3 regions of the Peribacillus sp. NPDC096447 genome follow, and region 2 is predicted to be linked to each of the others. Evidence: riboswitches for the same ligand, from Rfam matches in the RefSeq annotation. Region 2 holds a riboswitch; each other region holds the start of a gene.

Region 1 (6,270 bases), on a different contig from region 2:
ACATGCCGCGAAATGCTGTTTTTTCATCAATGCCCAAAGCTTCCGCAACGGCCAATGCCAGTGATGCATTATCCGGAAATACCATATAGTCGAATTCGCGTAGAAATTCTTCCGAAATTCTGGAATTGTCTGCCACAATCACTTTTGTGTTGCGTTCTTTGGCAATTTGCTTGAAAAAATCCAAATATTCACTTTCGATGGTTATTAAGTGACCATTATAGGGAATGGTAGCAGTGAAGGCTTCAGCAACCTCATCCAAAGTCGGTCCCATGACATCCATATGGTCTTCCAATACATTCACGATGACCCCGATGTTTGCTTGAATCATTTTGTTTTGGAAGATTAGTTGATAGTCAGGCTGTACGGCCATACATTCACAAACCAGTGCTTCGGTTCCTAAATCGGCAACTTCCTTAATTACACGCCGTTGTTCTCCTATGTTGGGTCCTTCCGGTCGGCGTACAATCGGTTTTTCCTTGTCGGTAAACCAATAGATCATTCTTGCTGATGTTCCGGTTGTTTTACCTACTGTTTTGTACTTAGCTTCCTGGATCACACCTGTAATCAGGCGCGTTACAGTCGATTTCCCTCGGATCCCATTCACATTCACACGTACCGGGATGGAGTCGAGACGCTTCTGATGGCGCTTTTGTTCGAAAATGCCATAGCCAAGCAAAAAGATCGCACAAATAAATATTGGTGCCATTTTTTAACCTCTCTTTTTTAAAATATTTGATTTACTGAATACACACTACATGATTTTAAACTTAATAGGCAATAGTCAATTATTCTATTGCAATATAGTTATTATCAGCTTTTTCAAATAAATGTATATTGGAGTGTAATAGTATCTAATGGAATAAATTGTTTTATGAGTACAAAGATATGGCTGGAAATCAAGGGAATCCTCGGTTCATTTACACTAAATTATGGAAAGTTTAATAAAAACCCATTTTGGTCAGAATCAAAATAGATTCATGAGCATTTGAACCTAATTCTTAATGGCTGTATTTGAATAATAATTGTTTTTGAAATGTGAGGTTTATTACAGTTTGTTGATTGTTTATACCCATTGTTTGACATAAAAGTAACAATTTCGATACATTTGTCATTCAATGTGAAATATTGCATCTAACGACTCAATTAGTTGAACTCTTTTGAATATGGACAAAGATGAGTAAAAGAACACATCTCTTTTTTTGATATTTTCCGGTTTTTTCCTTAGGCAATACCCATTGGGTCTATCATTGATCTTTTACCTAAAACATGAAATAAACTAAAGTTAACCCATTTTTTTTAAAAAATACCTAGTTTCTTCTATAGATATAGTGTTTATAGAAGAATGCAAAATAAAAAAAGCTCAGAAGCATTTCTGAGCTTTCGGCATATATATTGTAAATGAATGGAATGGTCACTAATCTCCGTTCATCTGGAGATTTAATGTTTGTGGGTCTTGAGCTGCTGGGTAGCTGATTATGGAAGGAATCAGGTTAACTGGATTTCTTTCTGTCAGAAATTTCAAGGTTGGAGCCCTTTTTACCGCCATCAATTACATAAAGTCTAGGAGCTAATCTCCTTCTTTTTCCTTGATTGTCAGGATTCATCTTCATATAATTTTCGTATTCTTTGCGAAAGAGTTCTTCGGTTTCCCGTTCCAGTGCTTTTCTTTCGTTAAAATCTGTTATGAATTTGAAAAAACGTTTCATATGAATTCCTCCTTATGGGGTTAAAAGGTCTTGGTTTAATAGTAACATATCATTAGTGAAATTTAACCTTTTTAAAAAATTTGGAGTGGAAATCGTGTTTTTGTGTGAATAAAGTTGTGAATGGTTTGATTCGAGAGAAAGCATGCAATGGAACCTTACTGGGTATATGTTCCCGTGCATGTTGTTGAAAGGAAATGTCGGGATTTGCAGTAGCAGATATTGGAAGTGATGATTATTTAAGTTAAAATATTCCTTTAATCAATTATACACTAAATATTCTGAAAACAAATGAAAATATTCACTTCCAGCCGCTGCTGATAGATTTATTTTTTAATGGTTTATTATTGTGTATAGTTATTTATTCCCCGAATATACGAAAATGAAACAACCTTATAATGGAAGGAAAAAAGCAATTTCCCGCATTCGGGAAATTGCTAGTGTCATAATTGGAACTTCTTAACCTGTTCAGTGAGCAGTTCTGCCGAAGATGCAAGTTCACTGGCATGATTCGTGATTTCATCCATCGAAGAGCTGGATTGCTGAGCGGAGGCGGAGACTTGTTCGATTCCTGCTGCGGACTCTTCAGAAACGGCTGCGATATCTTCAATAGCCTGATTGATTTTTTGGCTATTTGTGGAGATATAGTTCAATTCGTTTGTTATATGCTGTATTTTCATTTCCATATTCCCGACAGAATGATTGATTGTTTCAAAGGTTCGGCCTGTGAGCGTGATTTGTTTCGTGCCTTCATCCACTTGTGTATAACCATCTTCCAGGGAGTGGACGACCGTTTTTGAACCTGTTTGAATGGCGGAGACAATATTGGTGATATCCCCAACGGAGTGTGTGACCTCTTCAGCGAGTTTCCGCACTTCATCGGCGACGACGGCAAAGCCCTTGCCATGTTCACCAGCACGAGCAGCTTCTATGGCTGCATTCAGCGCCAATAGATTAGTTTGATTGGATATATCCTTGATGACCTGCACAAGCTGCGAAATTTGCTGTGATTGAGAATCGAGCACTTTCACTTGCTCTACGGCATTTTTGACAATTCCATCCATACTTTGCATCTGTTGGACCGAACTGCGCATTAAAGTGGTGCCCTCCTTGGTCAAGGAAAGGATTTCGGTTGAACTTTTAGCTACATCCACCCCTTCTAGGTGGGCAAGCTTAATCCTGCCGGTGAAATCATCCATGATGCGAACCATTTCAGATGCCCGGTTGGCTTGTGACTCCGAGCCTTCCGAAAGTTCATACATCGTAGTCGCTATCTGTTTGCTGCCCTGCTGCACTTCATTTGCTGATTGAGTCAGATCTTCGCTTTGGTTGGAAACGGAGTGCGAAACAATGAGCATTTTTTCGATCGTATCACGAAGGTCTTTCTGCATTTGATTGGCGGATACCGTTAGTTCACCCATTTCATCATTTGATTTTTGCTCCAGGGGCTCATGATTCAGCTCTCCTGCAGCCACCAATTTCATCCTATCCCTGATTTTAAGGAGGGGGGTGGTAATGAGGTTGGCTGTAACAACCGCAAGGACAAGGCCGATAAGGACTGCCGCAATGGATATGATGATACTTGTCGTCTTAACCGATTTCCCGCTGGCGATGACGGTTTCACCTGAAGCGACAATCAATTCCTCGCGTTCCGAAGCAAGCTCCTTGAAACCCTCCATAACTTCATTGCTAATTGGCGCCACTTCATTTTTGAGTATCTCTTTAGCGCGTTCTTCATTTCCATTTTCATATTGTGGAAACACCCGGTCTACAATCATCGTCCTCCAATCCACGCTTTTCTCGATTAATTCCTTCGCTTTATCAGAATCGCTTAAGGCAAGGAAATCCTCCTGGATGACCTGGCTTTCTTCAGTATATTGTAAGAACCCTTCTTTATAACTCTCGTCACCATAAAGAATATAGGCTCGGGCGTATGCGGTTCTTTGTGCTAGATTGTATAGCAGCTTTTCGTCTTGGATAAGAAGCGGAAGTTCCTTTTCGATGATATCCTGGGAATATACCAGTGACTTGTTGCTGCTATAGATGTTGAATGCTCCTAAGATGACACATAAAGATATGATGAGTGAAAATGCCACCAATATCTTTGATTTAATGCTTTTCAAATTATTGGACCCCTTTATCGATATTTTATTCACACTGTTTTATCGGATAAATAAAAGGATATTTAAGCAATGAAAAGTTAACCAAATTTTCCATCAGATCTAATGTTCTCTTAATATAAACATCTTGATTTATTATCCTTTTCAAGTTACTATTGACTTGGAAAAATATAATATTCCGCGTTAAGGCGGAAGAGGTTCTAGCTACCCTCTCAAAAAAACTAAGGAGAAACAGTGCTCTATTCTTAGGGTGCTGTTTTTTTCCGTAAAAAGGAGTTTTATAGAAATGAAGAAGAAAGAAAAGGCAGTGGTTGTGTTTAGCGGAGGTCAGGACAGTACGACGTGCCTGTTCTGGGCGATGGAAAGATTTGAGGAAGTGGAAGCGGTGACGTTCGATTATAATCAGCGGCATAGCTTGGAAATCGAATGCGCTCAAAACATTGCCAAGGAATTGGGCGTAAACCATCATATCCTTGACATGTCGCTGCTGAACCAACTGGCACCAAATGCGCTGACGAGAAGTGATATTGCGGTGGCGGATGGAGAAGAAGGGGAATTGCCGTCGACGTTCGTACCAGGGAGGAATTTGCTGTTCCTTTCGTTTGCCGGAGTGCTGGCGAGTCAGATTGGCGCTAAACATATTGTCACCGGTGTCTGTGAAACGGATTTCAGCGGATACCCGGACTGCCGCGATGTATTCATTAAATCATTGAATGTGACCTTGAACTTGTCGATGGACCAGTCATTCGTGATTGATACGCCGCTAATGTGGCTTAATAAAGAGGAAACATGGGAGCTAGCGGATCAGCTAGGCGCGTTCGACTTTGTCCGCGAAAAGACCCTGACTTGCTATAACGGAATCATCTCCGACGGCTGTGGAGATTGTCCGGCATGTAATCTGCGTAAAAAAGGACTGGATGACTATGTAAGCAGACGGAAGGTGCTTTCATGATGTACGGTTTTAAGATAGTGGATAAACTCCAAAAAATAGATGAAGATATTCAGCGCAGCCAATTGAAGTATACAAACAAGAGGGTTCTCGTGAGTAAGGAATTCACCTTTGATGCAGCACACCATCTGCATGATTATGAAGGAAAATGCAAGAACCTGCATGGCCACACGTATAAGGTCATTTTCGGATTAAGCGGGTATACAGATTCACGCGGGTTGATGATAGATTTTGGGGACATCAAGGATATATGGAAAAATGAAATTGAAATCCACCTGGATCACCGTTATTTGAATGAAACCCTGCCGCTCATGAATACAACAGCTGAAAATATGGTTGTCTGGATTTATGAAAAAATGGCCGAATCCCTTTCATTAAAAGAATATGAGGGTGCTAGAGTCGAATTTGTTCGACTGTACGAAACGCCGACAAGCTATGCCGAAGCCAGACGGGAGTGGATGGAAAGTGAGTAAACTCCCGGTTATGGAAATCTTTGGGCCGACCATCCAAGGAGAGGGAATGGTCATTGGCCAAAAAACCATGTTCGTTCGGACGGCCGGCTGCGATTATTCGTGTGCCTGGTGTGATTCCGCATTTACTTGGGATGGCACCGGTAAGGAAGATACCGTCCAGATGACTGCTAGAGAAATATGGGATGAGCTGAAGCGTATTGGGGGTTCCGGCTTTTCCTTCGTGACGATATCAGGAGGAAACCCGGCTCTACTGAAAAACCTAAACGGCTTGATAGCGATCTTACATGAAAATAAAATGAAAATAGGTGTCGAAACCCAAGGGAGCCGATGGCAGGATTGGTTTCTCGATATTGATGAACTGACTATTTCACCTAAGCCGCCGAGCTCTGGTATGAACACGGACTTTACGGTGCTTGACCAAATCATCTCGAACCTTGCCAATCGAAATCCTGAGAACCATGTCTCATTGAAAATCGTCGTCTTTAATGAGGAAGATTATCAATATGCCAAACATGTACATGGGCGTTACCCGGAAATTCCTTTTTATCTGCAGGTCGGCAATGACGACAGCAGGACGGCGGATGATCGTCAATTGATCAGCGGTCTTTTAAAGAAGTACGAAGAGTTAATTGATAAAGTGATAGCGGATGATGAATTGAATGATGTGAAAGTGCTGCCCCAGCTGCATACCTATATATGGGGAAACAAGCGGGGCGTATAAAGAAAAGAGAGCAGGAGGCAGTGTGATGCGTAATCACACTGCCTTTTAAGCTTATTACAACCTTTGAATGTGTGTATCTTTGAAGGATGATGTGTATTTAAGGCCATATCCAAATAAGCGATCCATTCCAATATGCGCGGTCCAAATTAAACCAAACAGCATCAATGCATCAGACTTTAGAAAAATGGCTAGCAAAATCATGAAGATGGACAGGGTATAAGTATGAAATAAGTTATAAACCCTTGCTCCAATCCGATCATTGATCAGATAGGCCAGCATGGAAACATCAGGCGATAAAATCAAT
Region 2 (12,466 bases):
TTTTGCAATCATTGAGGAGTAATAGCTAATTAACCCATAGCTCATTGAACATCACCTTAAAATAAATTTTCATATGTATTTGTTGATTTTCAAAACTTAAGCCTGCATTTTAATAGATAAGTATATTGTAACTTATCTAGACTAAACCATACAAAAAACACCATAAACACTCGAAAAAATAAGTCATTTGGACTGGTTAGCTATCAAATCCCATTGGTAAAAAAGTCTTGAAGTGGTGTCTTTATTGCTTCTGTTAAAGAAGTTTTTATAAAGAAAGATTTAACTTGATTAAATACCGCTTTTAGCCAGGAATAGAATAGTACTGATGTATCATTTACAATGCTCCTTGCACTATGTAAATCTGCGAAAGTAATTTCTGAACGTCTAGGGCATAGTAATATTAAAACGACTTTTGACATCTATTCGCATTTATTACCAAATATGCAAGAGGAGGCCGCTAACCAAATTAATAACTTTGCCCGCAAAATCTACTTAAAGTTGCTTCGGCACCGAAATGGCACCAAGCTCCCTTTTTGTGCAATTTTATTTGCCTTCAATTAAGTCTTTGAAATGATTCGAACCCGACCCCTTCCCTGTCAAGGAAGTGCTGAAGGGAAAAGTCACGATATATATGGGTTTCATCGTAACGTTGCTCGTGTCATCCAATAATAAAATCAAAAAAGATGCCTTTATAACAAAGACACCCCTGACTTTACGTATAAATGCTGTGGTCACATATAGTTTATTTTTAAAACAATTTGATCACGGCTTTGGTCACAAATCAAGCCACTTTTATGTGACCACACCGTTTAGCGATTATCCACAGTTTCCGGGTATAAGTCATGGTTCATCAAGCGGTAATTCGCCATTTCCTCATACTTCGTACCTGGTTTCCCATAATTCGTGTAAGGGTCGATGGAAATTCCTCCCCTAGGTGTAAACTTGCCCCAGACTTCAATATATTTAGGATCCATCAATTCGATTAAATCATTCATGATGATGTTCATGCAGTCTTCATGGAAATCACCGTGATTGCGGAAGCTGAATAAATAAAGTTTCAAAGACTTGCTTTCCACCATTTTCACACTGGGAATATAGCTGATGTAAATGGTAGCAAAGTCCGGCTGGCCCGTTATCGGACATAAGCTAGTGAATTCCGGGCAATTGAATTTCACGAAATAATCCCGGTTCGGATGCTTGTTATCGAATGACTCAAGAATTTCAGGCGCATAGTCGAATGTATATTTTGTTCCTTGATTCCCAAGCAGTGTGATATCTTTTTTTAATTCTTCTTCTTTTCTTCCAGACATTAAAAGTCCTCCTAATCCCACGTTTCAGGGAGATTCATAAAATGGGCCTCTATATAACAAAAACCATATCTCCTCAAAGATATGGTTGATTCGCGAAAAATATCAAAGCCATAGTTTTTTTAAGAGGGTGATGCTATGAACCTCTCCCGTTTATCGGGAAATATTTTAAAATTGTCTTAGTAAATATAAAAAAAAATAGTCAATCTGTCAATGCAACTCTCTTAAATTGGGTTTGATTCCTTTATATATTCAGTTTAAAATGGAAAAAGCAGTTCAACCTATCAGAAAGAAGAGAATATACACATGTGGATTTTTGCAGCACTCATCACCAGCTTATGTTTCGGAATCAATAACAGCATTTTCAAATGGAGCAGCGGAAAAGGCTATTCCAAGATCCATATCCAATTTTTCTTTTATTTTTCAGCTTTTATTTTGTCCATTGTTTATGGATTATTTATGGATGGTTTGCAGCTGAACTGGCTGTCCATCATGCTTGGTGCAGCAATTGGTGTACTGAACGCTAATGGTAACATCCAGATGGCAAGCGCCTTTGAAAAAGGGCCGGCAAGCTTGACATCACCATTAATCGCAGCGAATGCAATATTCCCCATACTCTGTGCAGCTTTAATTTTTCACGAACATATTTCTTCCTTGCAGTGGAGTGGAATAGTCTGCATGTTTCTCGCTACATTAGTTATCCAGTATACACCTAACGCCAAAGGTAACCATCAATATGTCCCTTGGATCATGCACACATTATTCTCCATCTTATCATTTGGTGTGCTCGGAATTCTAATGACGACATCAACACGTCTTCATTTAAACTCCCTTGATATCTTAGTATCAATGTATGGAGGCGGAATGCTTTATCTTCTTTCGGCTCTGGCCTTTAAAAAAGAAAAAATCAAGCTAAAGGAAGTCAAAATCGGTTCCTTAGTAGGTTTTTTAAGCATGATAGGCTATGGATGTTATTTCTTTGCATTGAACACCGGGATCGCAAGCATCATTTTTCCTGTCGTCAGCCTGAACTGTTTAGTTGTCGTATTCGCTGGATGTTATTTATTCAAGGAAAAACTTAAAACCTATCAAATTGCCGGTGTTTTTGCAGCATTAATCGGTATTATTTTAACTAAAATATGAATATAGTTCGTTTACAAAAACAACCTGGCTGTCATGTGTACAAGCCAGGTCGTTTTTTATTTAAACGGGAAATGGGGTAGGTCAAAAAAAAAAATGTTGACACATCCTTAAAAATATCAGATAATTTTGAATATTAATTCTTTAGATTTTACAACTTTTGAAATGTTTGAAAAATCCTCTGCCACGGGTATTAAAGAAATAGGTACAACCACCTCATTTAATTCGGAATCAAGAAAGGAAAGATGCATAATGGTAAAAGTTACAGTAACAGTTGATTTCCAAGGAAAATCTTATCAAACTAACGTCCTTGCTAAACCGGGTACAGATCATGAAGTAATTTTACAACAAGCCCTTCATCAAGTTGAAAAACAATGGAAAGCGTAAGAAGGCAGGCATCGTAATAGATACCTGCTTTTTTATTACCATTAAATAATATCCAAAATATTTTTCATATGCACCATTAAAGACCCTCTTTAGCAATTCCCTCCCACTTAAAAACACAAAGACACTAAAATTCAGTCGTCAGTCTGAATAACAAGTAATTTAGAATTTTAATGAAAAAAGCACCTAAATGAAATGGGATTATACAATAAAAGACTTATAAAAAAGACGGTCTTTTTAAGGGCCTTCTTTCAGACTGTAGACAAACTCGATGAAAATCAAGTATGTCTCAGTTTTTATGAGGGTTTATAAAACCTCGAACGTCGATTTCCACTCCAGGCACTCGCTTTCCGCGGGCGGTCCAGGAGCCTCCTCGGCGCCTTGTGCCTGTGGGGTCTCCCCTCGACGCGCTTTTCCCGCAGGAGTCTCGCACCCGTTCCAATCAACTTTGTTTTGAAATTTTAGGTAAAACCCCTTTTGTCTACAACCCCAAAGACGGTCTTTTAAGGACCGTCCTCTTAATGTTCTTTTAAGCTAAATTACTTATTAATGGCACGGATCGTTCTTGGAGGCTATCGGAAAACAGACTATAAGAAATGACTTTCTTCTTGTACTGTTTAACTACATCCACGCGTTCATTGTAAATGTACACAAATAACTTAACATCAATTTTGCCTATTTTAGTATCAATGACTAATGGAGTCCCACTGTCCTCTGGATGTAAAAACAATTGCTCGTTACCCGGGAATATATGATTTTTCTTCAAAAACCTGGCGTTATTAAAATGATTAATAACTTGAATTTTTTCTTCACCTTCCAAACGTTTTCCGTCAAAGGATACGATCGCATTCCCGCCACTAATTTCTGAGTGTATTTTAAATTTGCTGATAATCCAATTAACTGCATCGGTTGGAAGACAGGAAACCAATATTTTTATCAAGCTTAAGATAATTGTCAAAATCAAAACCGGCAATGTCAATTCATCATCTCCGCTACATTTATAAATTAATTCTTATATAACTTATTATATCAATAGGGCTTGCAGTTTTTCTTAGAAGATGTGTCCGTTCTATTAACGTTTTACTTTGGTAAAACATTGTACTTAAATACAATTTCCCTTTATAAATATAATGTTCCGAAATGGTTATACTAAACAAAATGGTTTCATCCACATCCTTCTTAACAAATTTCCATGAATGAGATGGATGGGTCGGTATAAGAATTTATATTTATTAAAATACAAAAAAGCTGGGCGTCATCAAGACGCCCAGCTTTTCCGGAATCGATTATTGATATCCCCAAATCATTGTTAGCATTGTACCGAAAATTGTAACCAATGCAACGAACAATCCGTAATATACGTTTGTGTAAATCGATGCTTTATCTTCAGACTCACCTGCGTGCATGAACATAACTAATTGCAGTGCAGCTTGCATGAAAGCTGTAACAAGAAGGATGATCATAGCCATTTTTAGTGAGAGATCATACATAATAACTGATAGTGCGACCAAAGTCAGGACTAGAGAAAACGCAAATCCCATAACTTGGCCCCGTGGGAATAATTCTTTCATATTACATCATTCCTTTCAGGTAGACGAAACTGAAGATGAAGATCCAGACAACGTCCAAGAAATGCCAGTAAAGTGAAAAGATGAAAGCCTTGTTTGTTGTTTCTGGAGTCATACCGCGCTTTTTGATCTGCATGACGATGAAGGTTCCCCAGAATAAACCAAGTGTAACGTGAGCTCCATGGGTACCTAGTAATGTAAACAAACTAGATAAGAAAGCACTTGTTTGAATGGTTGCTCCTTCATGAACATACTCCACGAATTCATAAATTTCGACTCCCAAGAAGCCTAAACCAAGAATAAGGGTGATAATGAAGAAACCAATCGTTGCTTTCTGTCTGCCAAGTCTCATTGCATTGATTCCAAGACCTATGGTAAAACTACTGGTTAAAAGAAAGATTGTTTGGAACATCAGGGTTGGGAGTTTAAAAAGATGTTCCCCTGTTGGACCATTTCCAGTTCCGTCAACCAATACAAAATAAGTGGCGAACAGTGTAGCGAAAAGAGCTATTTCTGCTCCTAGGAAAATCCAGAATCCAAAAATCTTTAAGCGATTTTCTTCCGTGCTATATTCTAGTGGCAGCGAGTTATCTATTTTCATTACTTAGCACCTCGCAATTTATTTTCAGTTTCTTCGATCTCTTCAACAGAGATATAACGACCGTGATCTTTTTCGAATGAACGGTGAATCATACAAGCAAAGATACCGATCGTTGCAATGATTGCAATGATCCACATGCTGAATACCAATGCAAATCCCCAAACGAAGAAGATACAGCTCATGATAAACGGCACGCCACTGTTATTTGGCATATGAATTTTTTCTACTTTACCACCAAATAATTTAAAGCCTTTTTTCTTTGAATCCCAGAATGCTTCTGTAGAATCAACTGTTGGTACAACTGCAAAGTTATATTCAGGGATTGGTGTATGTGTAGCCCACTCTAGAGAACGCGCATCCCATGGATCGTTCGAAATATTTCTTGATGCATAACGAGTACTCCAATAGATATTGTACACAATAAGTGCAAAACCTATTGCCAAGCCAATCGCTCCAACGAAAGAGAGCATATTCAATGGACCATACCCTGTTGATTCAGAGTACGTATACATACGACGTGCCTGCCCATCTAAACCAGTGATGAACATCGGGAAGAATGTTACATTAAAGCCGATTGTAATGAACCAGAACGACCATTTCCCAATTTTTTCGCTCAACATGAAACCGAACATTTTTGGCCACCAGTACGTAAAACCGGCAAGTACGGCAAATACAGTACCTGGAATCAATACGTAGTGGAAGTGAGCTACTAAGAACATTGTATTATGGTATTGGTAGTCAGCACTTGCCATGGCAAGCATTACCCCTGTTACCCCACCGAGCGTGAAAATCGGAATGAAAGCTAAAGAGTATAGCATTGGAACGGTAAATACGATTTTACCTTTCCAAAGTGTGAACAACCAGTTGAAGATCTTAACACCAGTCGGGACGGCAATTGCCATCGTGGTAATCGAGAAGATACCATTAACCATTGCACCGTGACCCATTGTATAGAAATGGTGAGCCCATACAATGAAAGATAAAGTAGAAATAGCTACCATGGAGATAACCATCGAATTATATCCGTACAGGTTACGACGTGCAAATGTCGAAATGATTTCACTGTAAATACCGAAAGCTGGAAGAATTACTATATAAACTTCAGGATGTCCCCAAACCCAGAACAAGTTCGCCCAAAGCATATCGCTACCGCCATTGGCCATCGTAAAGAATTGAGTTCCGAATAGACGATCCATTGTCATCAACGCAAGTGCCACTGTCAATACAGGGAAAGCGAAAACGATGATGAAGTTTGTGATCAAGATAGACCATGTGAACATTGGCATTTTCATTAAGGTCATGCCAGGTGCTCTCATTTTCAAGATTGTTACGATAAAGTTGATACCAGTCAGTAATGTACCGATACCTGCAATTTGAAGTGAAATCGCGTAATAGTTCGAACCTACTGATTCACTGAAATCGTTACCTGCAAGCGGGAAGTAAGATGTCCAGCCTGCATCAGGAGAACCACCGACTACGAAAGAGATGTTAAATAGCATTGCCCCCATGAAGAATAACCAGAAGCTTACTGCGTTCAGACGTGGGAATGCTACGTCACGCGCTCCAACTTGCAATGGTGTAACAATGTTCATTAACCCAATGATAAATGGCATAGCCATGAACAGGATCATGACGACCCCGTGTGTTGTAAATACCTCATTATAATGCTGTCCATCCAAAAGACCGTTATCTGGAATAGCCGTTTGAGCACGCATCATAAGAGCATCCACGCCACCACGGAAGAGCATAAGCAGTGCTGCCAAGATGTACATGATACCAATACGTTTATGGTCAACCGTTGTTAACCACTCACGCCATAAGTAACCCCATTTTTTAAAATAGGTAATTCCGGCAACAACCGCAATCATGGTTAAACCAATGGCAACCATGGATGCATAAATCGCAGGACTTGGATGAGGTACGGCAAATCGATCAAAGTAATCCATACTTTTGTGACTCCTTTCAGGAAAATATTCCTTATCTTGTAAACCTAGTTGTTTTATCGAACGAAATTAATTCTTAGTGATCATGATTCATGTTGCTGTGTTCTGAATGTTCCTCGTGTGAATCCTTGGAATCAGTTTCTTCCGTATCAGAGGATCCGTGGTCATGACCAGCATTTTCCCCTTCAGGAGCTGGAGAAAACTCTAAGTGAGTTCCAGTGAAAGTGGATTGTCCCACATGACCAGGTTTTAATAATTCATTGAATTTTTCCTCAGTAATCGGTTTAGCAGTAGCTTTAATTTCATCTACCCACTTATCGTATTCTTCTGCAGACAGTACATTAACGTTGAACGTTTGCTGAGCAAAACCTGAACCACTGAAGTTTGAATTTCGACCCATATACTCTCCTGGTACGTCAGCTGCTAAGTGCAACGTATTAACCATGTCCGACATCGCGTATTTTTGTCCTCCAAGTTGCGGAATCCAGAAACTTGAGATTGGACCGTATGAGTAAAGTTTAAATTCAATTGGTCGGTTAGTAGGTAAAAACAGATAGTTGACTGTTTCGATATCTTCTTCCGGATAACTAAAATGCCACTTCCAGTTGGAAGATGAAGCGTAAATAATTAAAGGTTCTTGATCACCGTATCCTTTAGGTGTTGCCTCAACTTCATTTGTTGTTTTAACAGTAACAACGGATAGGAAAGCGACGATCAAAATTGGGATCGCAACCCAAATTATTTCAAGAACCTTACTTCCTTCTATATGAGGCGGTTCATAATCATCACGTTGTTTGGAAGCACGATATTTCATTATCATGAAGATATACAGTACCATAACGACAAGGACGACAAAGGACATTGTCCATATCGAAATCATAATAACATCTGCTTGTGTTGCAGCTACTGGCCCTTTAGGGTCCAAGACCATTAATGGGTTATCGCAACCGGTTAGCACAGTGGCAATAGTAAAAAGTATAGTTAATAGAGCCCATTTTATTTTCATAGTACTACCCCTTTCTTACATAATAAAATTCCAATTGGTAATTATTCGGACAAAGTGTTACCATGTTCACAAACCCCGACATACCAATATTAATCCCAAGTCTAAAAAAAGACAATACAAAGTGACATCTGTCACATAAAGTTCATTAAAGAGCAGTAAGAAGATGGTAAATGAACTGAAATGTTCGATAATCTTCAGCAAATGAAATATAATAAATGTTTCATATCTTGTCTATGAAAATTCACTTATCAGTACAGGATTGCATATATTACCGATCCTCTTTCCGTTTAATATTACTCTAATATAATGAAATAAAAATTTCACATTATATTCACCGTGTATATTGCCTCAAAACTCTTAAAGATTATGAATTATATTACCTATCCTGTCAATTAGGTATTTATCGTTAGAAAACATTATTTAAAACGGATTTTTTTCACTCGGCCATGGAGGTTGGTAAATGGTAGACACATTAAACACGATGTTGTCTCCATGCTTCAATACTCTTATGATCAAACACAGGTCAATATTATATATATATAAGGAAACAACGAGTTTGAAATGAAATTGGGTTCTTTCGCAATCCTTATGCCCTGTCATTATTTTTAAACAGCCGTTTAGCAATAGTCGTGGTAGAAGTAATTCAGGTTTGGTGGTTCTATCGCAAAACCCACTGACCAATAACCCCATATTGATGCCTGTATCCCTTTTGAATTATCAATTAAAATTACATAGAAAAAAATCCACAAAAAAAGGACTTCTTAAAAGTGTCCTTTTCTCGTGGATATAGTTTAAAATGTAAGTGAGAATTTCCTGGCGTGCAGGCAGTTTGTTTGGATGTCAAGCACATCGTGTGTTTGGCAATGACAAGTGCAGTATATTGTATTGAATTAAAATGTAACAAATTGGTAGTTCGATTCTGATCATACATAAAATGAAAGCGCATTCATCGAATGAGATCAAGTTGACTCAAATTCAGCAAGTTAGGCAAAAGAACAACTAGTTTTGTTTAGAAAAACAGTATATTGCGCTATATTCCTCGTTTTAGTTACTGAATTCTGTACTTCTTTTTGTTGGAGCTTTAGCCTTTGTTTTCATTTTTATGATTTTAGTCGTTTCCGGTTCAATTCTTTCGCCTTTATGTGTATTCATTACCATTTCTTCTGTCAGGACAAAAAATATACCAACTAGAAAAATGGCAGCTGCGCTTAATGTGATGGCGATTCCAACAGCGGTAAATATATAATCCTTATTGTAATCGCTTACAAAGAAACTTAAAGCAAAAATAATAATTCCGATTACACAGCCTGTGCCCGATACCCATTTCACTGCATCTAACATCTTCTGATTAGCTTCCATAATTTCATCCCCTTTCTTTCTATTTTATGACATTTCACAAATTTGTCAAATCTTTTCTATTTTTTAACATATCCACGATGAAAACCTTGACAAATAGAAGACGCCACCATTCACTTTTAGGTATTCATGACTATATGAACAAACTGCAAAAACAGTGCAAATACACTATCTATTTTTCCGACATTACCCTACTGTATACTATAAAAAAATCCCAATATAAGACCCCTGATAATAATCAGGGGCCTTACCTCTATGGTTTTTGCAAGGTGATCGTTACCGTTTTCTCTTCAGTGCCTCGATATACTTTAACCTTTACTTTATCGCCGATCTTCTTATCTGAATATAAGTATTTCCTTAATGCTGCCGCGGTATCAATTTTCGTTCCATCAATCTCAACGATGATATCCTGTTGCATAAGCCCTCCATTCGCCGCAGCCGAGCCCGCCTCTATACTCGTCACCATTACGCCGGATTTAGCAGCTTCTGGAACATTTTGAAGGTAATATTGCGGTAGTTCTTCTATACTGGCCAAGCTGACTCCTAAATATGGCCGCGTGATTTTTCCATTTTTAATCAGTTCCGTAACAATTGGAATCACATCATTACTTGGTATGGCAAACCCTAAGCCTTCCACACCATTTTCGGAAATCTTCAAACTGTTTATCCCGATCACTTCCCCAGCGGTGTTGATCAATGCACCGCCGCTGTTGCCGGGGTTGATCGCTGCATCTGTTTGAAGGACATCAAGTTCCCACTCCCCGTCCGATGTATCAACTGAAATGGAGCGTCCGGTCGCACTGACGATCCCTTGTGTAACCGATCGTGAAAAATCAAGTCCAAGAGGATTGCCAATTGCCAATACTTCTTCACCTGGACGCATGCTATCGGAATTCCCGAATTTAATTCCCTCAGGTGCCATCGAGGCATCAATTGTCAAAACCGCTAAGTCCGTCAAAGCATCAGCCCCGACAACAGCTGCCGTTGTCTTTTGTCCATCATACAATGAAATTTCGACTTCCTTAGCTCCTTCAATAACATGATTGTTCGTGATGATATAGGCTTTCCCACCAGCTTTTTTGTAAATGACCCCTGAACCAGTGCCGCTCTCAACCGTTTCGCTCTCCGTGCTTTGCCGCTGGTACGGGTTCTGGTTTTGCATCTCCTGTAAATTCACGACCCCGACAATCGATTTGGATGCTGATTCGACCATCTCTGCCCTATCATTTGAATCCGTACTCGTCGATAACTTTTCCGCCGTGACACTTTTATCTTTTTCAACACTCTCCGGTTGCTGTACACCTGCTGTTTCGGTTGACTCATTCACTGAACTATTCCCTTGATCTATAAAGTCTCCGCCAAATAGAAATACAGACGATGTAACCATAGCAGCAACCGTTCCGGAAACAAGGCTAGTTAGCCAAAGAGACTTACCCTTTTTCCGTTCTGCCTTCACTCTGACTTGCTCATCACCATTATAATTCTCCATCTTTATCCCTCCTATGATTGTCCTTTGTCCTTTACTTGACTCAATCATAAACAGGAAATATTAAAAAATTCTTAAGAAATAAAGAATAGGACGACATTTTTACAAAAAGTATAAAATTATATCGAATCCTGTATTTTGCTGCGCTGCAAATTAAAAAGGCCTCAACAGGGGCCTTCAATTCCACCATACAATTATCCTACAAGACTTCATAAACTTCTTTAGTCTTCTTATTCACTCCATACCAGCCCCAAGTGGTTTTGTGGCCACTTTTCTGACTAGGTTCATCCACCTCGAAAACATGAAAAATGTAATCTCCCTTTTCGGCATCATGATCATATTCGATATTCAATTTCGGAAAATTTTCCATGTCCACATAATCCTTCACTAGCTTCTCTGCCTGAGATTTACTTAATGTACTAACCGAAGCCTTGCTCTCTTCTTTGCCTATTGTATCCGTTGCCGCCTCATCTTCTATTTTGGATCCATTGGTTCCGTCCACAGTTGCTTCCTCCGCCGGCTCCGCCTCGTCATTTCCCTCTACTGCTTCTATCGTGGCGGAGTCTGATACAGGTTGCATTTCCACCGCCTTTGAAACCATTAGTTTACCTTCCCGGTATTTTGCTTTATATGCGGTCGCTTCTTCAAAATCGCTTTTGGCCGAATCAAAATCCTGATCGTCGTATTTCTTCATTCCACTCGCCAGAAAACCTGAAAGAACCATAAATTCCTTTGCTTCCGGTGTTTTTGCTTCTTTATAAGCTAATTCAAATGCCTCGTGGGCTTCTAAATAGTTTTCTTCATTCAACTGACTTTTCCCTAAATCCATATTGGAATCATAATTCCTTGTTACGCAGCCTGAAGCAATCAACACAATAAAAATAACCATGATTGACCTCTTCACTATATCACTCCTTTATTTTCCATATTATTCTGTAAATTCATCTTATACCATTTGATAAGAAATCCGATACCTCTATTTCCTATCTTTTTCATTAAGGAAATGTTTACATTGATGATTAACTTTTTACAAATAGTGGTACAGAATAGATAAACGCTTGAAAGGATGATGCACAGAATGATGCAGGAAAAACAGACCTATCATGTCGATTTGGTCAGCGGCGACGTTCTTGGACAAAAACTTGAAGAGAATCCAAGCTTCACTGTACACGCAACTGATGAGGAACTTGCAGAATTGAAACAATGCTTGGAGGAACACCGGACAGATGACCTGGAGGCATATGCCCGTTCACATGTGCCCTACCTTCTTTATCATCATGACCGGGCAAATGATAAATACGATGCAGCCATGAAAAGGCTTTATGCCCTCATTTATAAATTAGGGGATGAAACAGCACGAAACCATATTGAAGAAATCGGCATATTGAAAGATAACAAATTCGAGGGACAAGAAGAAGTGCAAAAGTTCAAATAGGAAATAGAAACAGAACCTGAAATTTGAAGTGAACCCAAAAAGTTAGACACTTTATTTACTTAGGCAGCCTTGAGGACATGTTACGCTGGCACAGTCATCGGGACTATATGGATGATGACATTAGGCGCAACCTTAACCATAGCGATTCCTAACTTCCTTGATCACTCTGGCGGTAACTTGGCCAGCCTGTTTGGAAATTTTGCTATAATCATGTTCTTTATAATCATCTTTGGACAGCTT
Region 3 (6,270 bases), on a different contig from region 2:
CCTTCGCTTTTCCTAAAACGATTATTAAAGAAGGGAAGATTGATTCTAAAGAATTAAATCGGGGCGGTAAAGACGAAGCATGGCTGAAAAACAGAATCAAAATAACATATAATGCCGACGTGAACGATATTTTATTGGCAACTCTTGATAATAACGATAACTTAAAGGTCTTTTTCTACCAATAGATGCTAAAAAACACTTTTCAGCCAAAATAAAATCCCCTCAAGCATTGTGTAAAGCATGCATATGAATGCAGGCTTTACACATGTTTAACTTAAAGGGGATTTATAAACTCGCTTACTACTCCGACCAGTTCAGTGTATTTAAAAACTTATACACATCTTCATACACCTGTTCACGTTCTTTGCCCAATGTGATAATATGACCTGAATTTTCATACCATATCAAGTGTTTATGCTGCGTATCGACTTCATTGAAAATCGCTGTAGCACTCTCAGTATAGTCGGGATCATCCAAGCGCCCTTGTAAAACAAGAGTTGGTGATGTGATTAAATCTAAATTTTCACCTGTCTCATTTATAATATTCAGCACATCTTTTAGTTGAGGCATAGGCTCTTCTTCCAGCAGCTTCACTTCTGCAGCAATTTGGTCTGCATCTTTGCCCTCAAACTTCTTATAAGCCTGTGCATAATTGAGCAAGCGGTTCTTTTGTCGATCGATACTTTTCCCTTGCGTCGGAGCGCACATTGAAACTACGCCTTTTACAGGCAATTCAATTCCCACTTTTAATGAGAAAACTCCTCCTAAAGAAATTCCTACAACAGCAATTTCCTCATAGCCTTCTTCTTTAAGGAATTTATAGCCATTAACTACATCTTCCCACCATTCCTTTGGACCAGTCTGAACGAGTTCCTCACCAGACACTCCATGCCCTCTATAAAGAGGTCCGTGGCAAGTATAGTCGAGATCATTCAAGTATTTCCCTAATTTCTTCATATCTCCTGTACTTCCGGTAAACCCGTGAAGTAAAAGAACAGCTCTCTTTCCACCAATATATGTGAATGGCTCAGGTGCTTTCACTTTCATCTATCTAGGACCTTCTTTCTTTGCTCTTGTTGATAAATAGAATCTAAATGATTTTCGAAAAAAAATCAATTAATACCCCTTGAGTAGGGATTCTTCTATCCTATTCCGTATTTTCATTAAAACAATTAAATCATGTATATAGTATCCTTACCACACTCTTCACAACTCATCCGTTCCGAAGCACATTTTACTATGATTAAATTTATTTAGCAATCGTCATTTAACCATTTTTTTTAAGAAAAGTAAAATGCACCTTGTGATACGATGTACAACGTATTACACTTTAAAAATGAAAAGGAGGAGAATTTATTTGGATAAAGAATTAATGAAGGGAAGCATTGACCTCCTTTTGCTTTCACTTCTTTCACAAAAAAAGCTATACGGCTATGAAATCACGAAGATCTTGAAGGAAATGAGCATGGGCAAATATCAAATAAGTGAAGGCACCCTCTACCCCGCCCTTAAACGGTTAGAAAAAAAAGAATTCATAAAAGGCCATTGGAAAGAGTCCGAGTCAGGCCGCAGGAAATATTATCATGTCACCGAAAATGGACAAACCGAACTTGAACGGAAGCGAGAATGCTTTTTCTTCCTCGAAAAATTAGTTCGGAAAAGCACAGAGCAATTCTAAACAAAATACAAAGCTTCCTAGCCCCATTAATGAAACGGTGCAGGAAGCTTTTTTTGATGTTTACTCGTGAGTTTGGGCTAATTACTCGTGAATTTGTCCTGCACTCATAATTTCACACTGTTTATTCGTGAAATTCATGTTACACTCACGATTTTGAGCCGTTTACTCGTGAGTTCCGCACTTTTACTCGTGAGTTTTGCACATTTACTCGTGAATTTCACACTTTTACTCGTAAGTTTAGGCTATTTACTCGTGAATTTGCACTGTTTACTCGTGAATTCATGTTACACTCACGATTTTGAGCCGTTTACTCGTAAATTTTCACTTTTACTCGTGTATTTGCACTGTTTACTCGTAAATTCATGTTACACCACGATTTTGAGCCGTTCACTCGTGAATTCCGCACTTTTACTCGTGTATTTGCACTGTTTACTCGTAAATTCATGTTACACCACGATTTTGAGCCGTTCACTCGTGAATTCCGCACTTTTACTCGTAAATCTTTCTGTTTTATTCGTGAATTTGCACTGTTTACTCGTGAATTCATGTTACACTCACGATTTTGAGCCGTTTACTCGTGAGTTTTGCACATTTACTCGTGAATTTCACACTTTTACTCGTAAGTTTAGGCTATTTACTCGTGTATTTGCACTGTTTAATCGTGAATTCATGTTACACTCACGATTTTGAGCCGTTTACTCGTGAGTTTTGCACATTTACTCGTGATTTTCACACTTTTACTCGTAAGTTTAGGCTATTTACTCGTGAATTTGCACTGTTTACTCGTGAATTGTTACACTCACGATTTTGAGCCGTTTAATCGTGAATTTTCACTTTTACTCGTGAATCACACATGATCTTGCACGTTTTACTCGTGAGTTACTCCGTTCACGAAAAAAAAGGACCTAATTTGGTCCTTTTTTGTCTATTCCTTTATGCTTGCGATAATTGGCGCAGGAGAGCTTCATACATTCCCCTTGAACATGCGGGCCATATTTTTCACGAAAGGCCTCGAGGCAATAGCATTTATCTTCTTCTTTTTTTGTTCCATCCATGTAGTCCATCCCTCCTGGCATTTAACTGGAGACTACACGTTTCTCCAGTTCTACGTTGATTCGTCCCAAAAGTACGGCACCTATTGACTGAATGATGGTTTTCACGATGATTTGGCCGATAACCGCAGCGGGTACAGCTTCCCACGGTAATATATTGGCACCCATTGGACTTAGACCAATCACGACAAATATCACCGAATCGAAAAATCCTCCAACGATCCCGCTGTAAAACACCCTCCAACTCATCGGAAGTTTTAAACGGGTATAAATTTCCGTATCCGCTGTTTCTGCGACCATGAACGATAAGGCGGAAGCAAATACAATCAATAACGTATCCCCTAATAAAAATGATACACATGCAGATAAAATAAGTGCAGTGACGATACATATATAGGTCTTTGCGCGGCCGAATTTATTCTGGACCAGATCTCGGAAGATGAAGGTTCCCCCGATGAGCAATGTCCCCATCGGGATGATGAACATGCCAAAATGTAATGGCGCAAAAGCTGCTGTAACCACATTCGCCGTGATGATGGATACCAAATACAATAAAATTCTTAACATTTCTTAATTCTCCTTATACAGAAAAAACAGCACCCTAAGAAAGAGCACTGTTCTCCTTAGTTTTTTTGAGAGGGTAGCTAGAACCTCTTCCGCCCGGGCGGATTATCATTTTCCTTATTTATCGTAGCTTGAAAGCGATTGGAAATCAAGAAGTTTCCATACTGCCCTTTTATGTCACGGAGAATCCGGTCTTAGCAATGCATTTCAAATCTTCTTCAATGCAATGACTTTGCCGATTTCTGTCGCAAAAAACTGCTTGACCGGCTGTATATGAAAGACGACAATCAATGATAGAGTTAGGTTACGTTCTTGATATCTTATTTGGCGAGGAGGAAAAAGAATTATGAAAAAAACTACGTTTGTCTATCCTATTTATATCGCAACCACACCAGAGAAGCTTTGGGAAGCCCTGACGAGTGGTGAAGTCACGAAGAAATATCACTTCGGATGCCAAGTCCAGTCTGACTGGCAAGAAGGTTCAAGCGTCAAATATATGCTGGTAGATGGGCGGATTACTGATCATGGGAATGTACTTAAGTGTGATCCGTTCCACCTGCTCTCGTATACATGGAACATGGCAGGAGACGAAACACCTCGCGAGCAGCCTACACGGGTCACTTTTGAATTACAGAAAATGGATGATTCGACTGTAAAGTTAATGCTTAGGCATGAGGAGCTTTTGGAGACAGACTTTGTATATGATGACAATACCTTTGAAGGCCTGAATAATGGTTGGCCAGCCATTCTGAGTAACCTGAAGAGCTTGCTTGAAACTGGATGGACCCTGCCGCCAATATCAGTAGATTGGGATAGTGGAAAACAATAAAAAACAAATCGAAAGAGAGTTGATTTAGTATGGATACCCAAATAATTACGAAATTTAAGATAATCAAGCCAGCTAATGAAGTGTTTGAAGCCATAGTGAATCCTGAAAAAATCGGGAATTTCTGGTTCTCATCGAGTTCTGAAAGATGGGAACAAGGCAGGACACTTACATTGAGATACAACGAATACGATGCTGAAGTGGTTATTAATGTAATGGAAGTCGAGGAAAATAGGAAAATCGTGTTTGCGTGGGGCGGAAATGATGAAGAAACGATTGTTACCATTACACTAAAAGAGTTGGATAATACGAGTACAATTATTGAAGTGAACGAATCAGGATTGAGTGAAGACGACCCTGAAATAATAAACAAAATGATCGGACAAAAGGAAGGTTGGGTTTATACTTTAACCTGTTTAAAGGGTTATTTGGAAAATGGCGTTAATACTTTGAGAGCATCATTAGTTTTTTAATTATTAAAGGGTGCTGGTTCAGATGTATTAGGCATCCGTTAATCAAGCTCCTTCCTAGATGTCGATTGTCTAAATCAACTAATTTTTAAATGACTTTCCGTATGGTTTGACACGAAATTCAATCGGAAATCACTTTTAGATACATGCCCTTTGAAGCTTTTTTGTAGGCTTTAATTCCCATTCTCTGGACTTTTTCCGATAAACTGGATGCTCTTACTACTTGGGTTCCTTGAATAACGGAAGGATCAATGAGCCGCATTTTATTTTTCCGATGATATCGTATTCCACTTGATCTTCTTTCACCTTTACGTTACCATGGATCCGTTTTAACAGGTTTTGAACTTCATGGTCTTCAGTGAAGCTTAACAAGGACATGACCTCTTCATCTGTACCGAGTAAGTCATCAAGGCTGATCAATTTTTTAGCTAAAGCCAATTTTAAGGTCTTTGCCAAGATATCATAGCCAAATATATTAAGCGGGTTCATGAAAAAATCAATAACTTCGCTGTAATACGTTTCTACAAACCATTCCGCCGATTCAATATTATCCAGATACATCCTTCCATTTATTATGATTACATGTTCTAGAAATTCTTTAATGGCTTCGATTGTGATATATCCATATTGATACATATCGCGGAGAGTATAATCTACCCGATCGGCACATAACTCAGGTGCTGGCTGTTCAAGCAATTCCCATTTTGATTGAAAAATGACTTTACAATCATATCCATATTCCTTCAGTATAAATGGGATTTCGGATTCCATAATGACTTGATCATATATCTTTTCATGATAATCTTCTTCCTTACAATCCAGAACAAAATCAATAACATGTGAAAATGCAGTGTGGGATACGTCATGCAGCAAGCCCGCGATTTGTTCCTCTAATGAACCTCCAAGCGCTTTAATTAAAAGCATCACACCAATTGAATGGTCAAATCGTGTGACATCCCACTTCTCATTAACTAAATAACTTGCCCCGCCTTGATGTATCCCCTTCAATCTTTGGACAGGTTTGCTTACTATCAGCTCTTTCAGAACTCCCTCTACAATGTGTTCCCCATAGATACTATCCAAAACTATCAATAACTGCCGCCTCCCCCATTAGTTTACTCATTACAGGTAGGTGATTTCACTGATTTTTTTCTGTAAAAATTATTTCCCCCTTTTGATTTTGCTCATATTGCTTTCTTGCCAATTTTCTTAACTCCTCTTCATCATTCAAATCGATATCACCCGGATTGTCCTCATCAACTCCCTCCATGATCATCATTTCATTTATTATTACCTGATCTCGTGGAAACACTTTAATAAAGTCTTCTACAGGTTTTGTTTTATCTTTATACGGTTTAGTGAATAAAAAAAGGCCGGTCAAGACTATGAAAATTGATGCCAAAATACCGAATTTCTTTTTCATTTATTCATCTCCTCAACGCACTAATAATACCCTTATAATACCATATAAGGGTATTAACGGTAAAAAATAAGTCAAACGCTGCAATGTCCTGAATCCTCCCCTTTGCAACAACTGGTGGAATTCCGCTTCAATAAATGGTAAAGTTTTTCTTTAAAAACAGGAATTTATCATTCAATCTAATAATTGACATTTGGAAATCAGTGAGCTATCATCCTAATTAACCAGTGGTCAATAAATAGGAGGTGTCAAGATGTCGC

The links. A riboswitch is a leader RNA that binds a small molecule or an ion and turns the genes downstream of it on or off. The one in region 2 is predicted to bind preQ1.
Region 1: another riboswitch for preQ1. It lies ahead of queC (7-cyano-7-deazaguanine synthase QueC); the one in region 2 lies ahead of queF (preQ(1) synthase).
Region 3: another riboswitch for preQ1. It lies ahead of ACIQZD_RS04555 (VUT family protein); the one in region 2 lies ahead of queF (preQ(1) synthase).

The regions. Positions count from the first base shown of each region.
Region 1 is NZ_JBIWEV010000001.1:921,202-927,471, reverse strand. It holds gene pgsB (poly-gamma-glutamate synthase PgsB) at 1-706, opposite strand, end outside; gene ACIQZD_RS04610 (hypothetical protein) at 1,491-1,706, opposite strand; gene ACIQZD_RS04605 (methyl-accepting chemotaxis protein) at 2,147-3,826, opposite strand; PreQ1 riboswitch class I at 4,012-4,054, shown strand; gene queC (7-cyano-7-deazaguanine synthase QueC) at 4,110-4,775, shown strand; gene queD (6-carboxytetrahydropterin synthase QueD) at 4,775-5,245, shown strand; gene queE (7-carboxy-7-deazaguanine synthase QueE) at 5,238-5,966, shown strand; gene ACIQZD_RS04585 (DUF4260 domain-containing protein) at 6,021-6,270, opposite strand, start outside.
Region 2 is NZ_JBIWEV010000006.1:117,859-130,324, reverse strand. It holds gene ACIQZD_RS20335 (YwqH-like family protein) at 1-45, opposite strand, end outside; partial or broken gene ACIQZD_RS20330 (hypothetical protein) at 337-561, shown strand; gene queF (preQ(1) synthase) at 810-1,310, opposite strand; PreQ1 riboswitch class I at 1,415-1,460, opposite strand; gene ACIQZD_RS20320 (EamA family transporter) at 1,614-2,450, shown strand; gene ACIQZD_RS20315 (BA3454 family stress response protein) at 2,577-2,834, shown strand; gene ACIQZD_RS20310 (YfmQ family protein) at 3,361-3,810, opposite strand; gene qoxD (cytochrome aa3 quinol oxidase subunit IV) at 4,118-4,402, opposite strand; gene qoxC (cytochrome aa3 quinol oxidase subunit III) at 4,404-5,000, opposite strand; gene qoxB (cytochrome aa3 quinol oxidase subunit I) at 5,000-6,946, opposite strand; gene qoxA (cytochrome aa3 quinol oxidase subunit II) at 7,020-7,949, opposite strand; gene ACIQZD_RS20285 (hypothetical protein) at 8,994-9,308, opposite strand; gene ACIQZD_RS20280 (S1C family serine protease) at 9,559-10,794, opposite strand; gene ACIQZD_RS20275 (hypothetical protein) at 10,991-11,680, opposite strand; gene ACIQZD_RS20270 (hydrolase) at 11,870-12,226, shown strand; partial or broken gene ACIQZD_RS20265 (cytosine permease) at 12,308-12,466, shown strand, end outside.
Region 3 is NZ_JBIWEV010000001.1:914,219-920,488, forward strand. It holds gene ACIQZD_RS04535 (DUF421 domain-containing protein) at 1-185, shown strand, start outside; gene ACIQZD_RS04540 (alpha/beta hydrolase) at 301-1,047, opposite strand; gene ACIQZD_RS04545 (PadR family transcriptional regulator) at 1,358-1,678, shown strand; gene ACIQZD_RS04550 (hypothetical protein) at 2,584-2,733, opposite strand; gene ACIQZD_RS04555 (VUT family protein) at 2,755-3,297, opposite strand; PreQ1 riboswitch class I at 3,348-3,390, opposite strand; gene ACIQZD_RS04560 (SRPBCC family protein) at 3,641-4,123, shown strand; gene ACIQZD_RS04565 (SRPBCC family protein) at 4,153-4,593, shown strand; partial or broken gene ACIQZD_RS04570 (HD domain-containing protein) at 4,712-5,682, opposite strand; gene ACIQZD_RS04575 (hypothetical protein) at 5,729-6,013, opposite strand; gene ACIQZD_RS04580 (TetR/AcrR family transcriptional regulator) at 6,264-6,270, shown strand, end outside.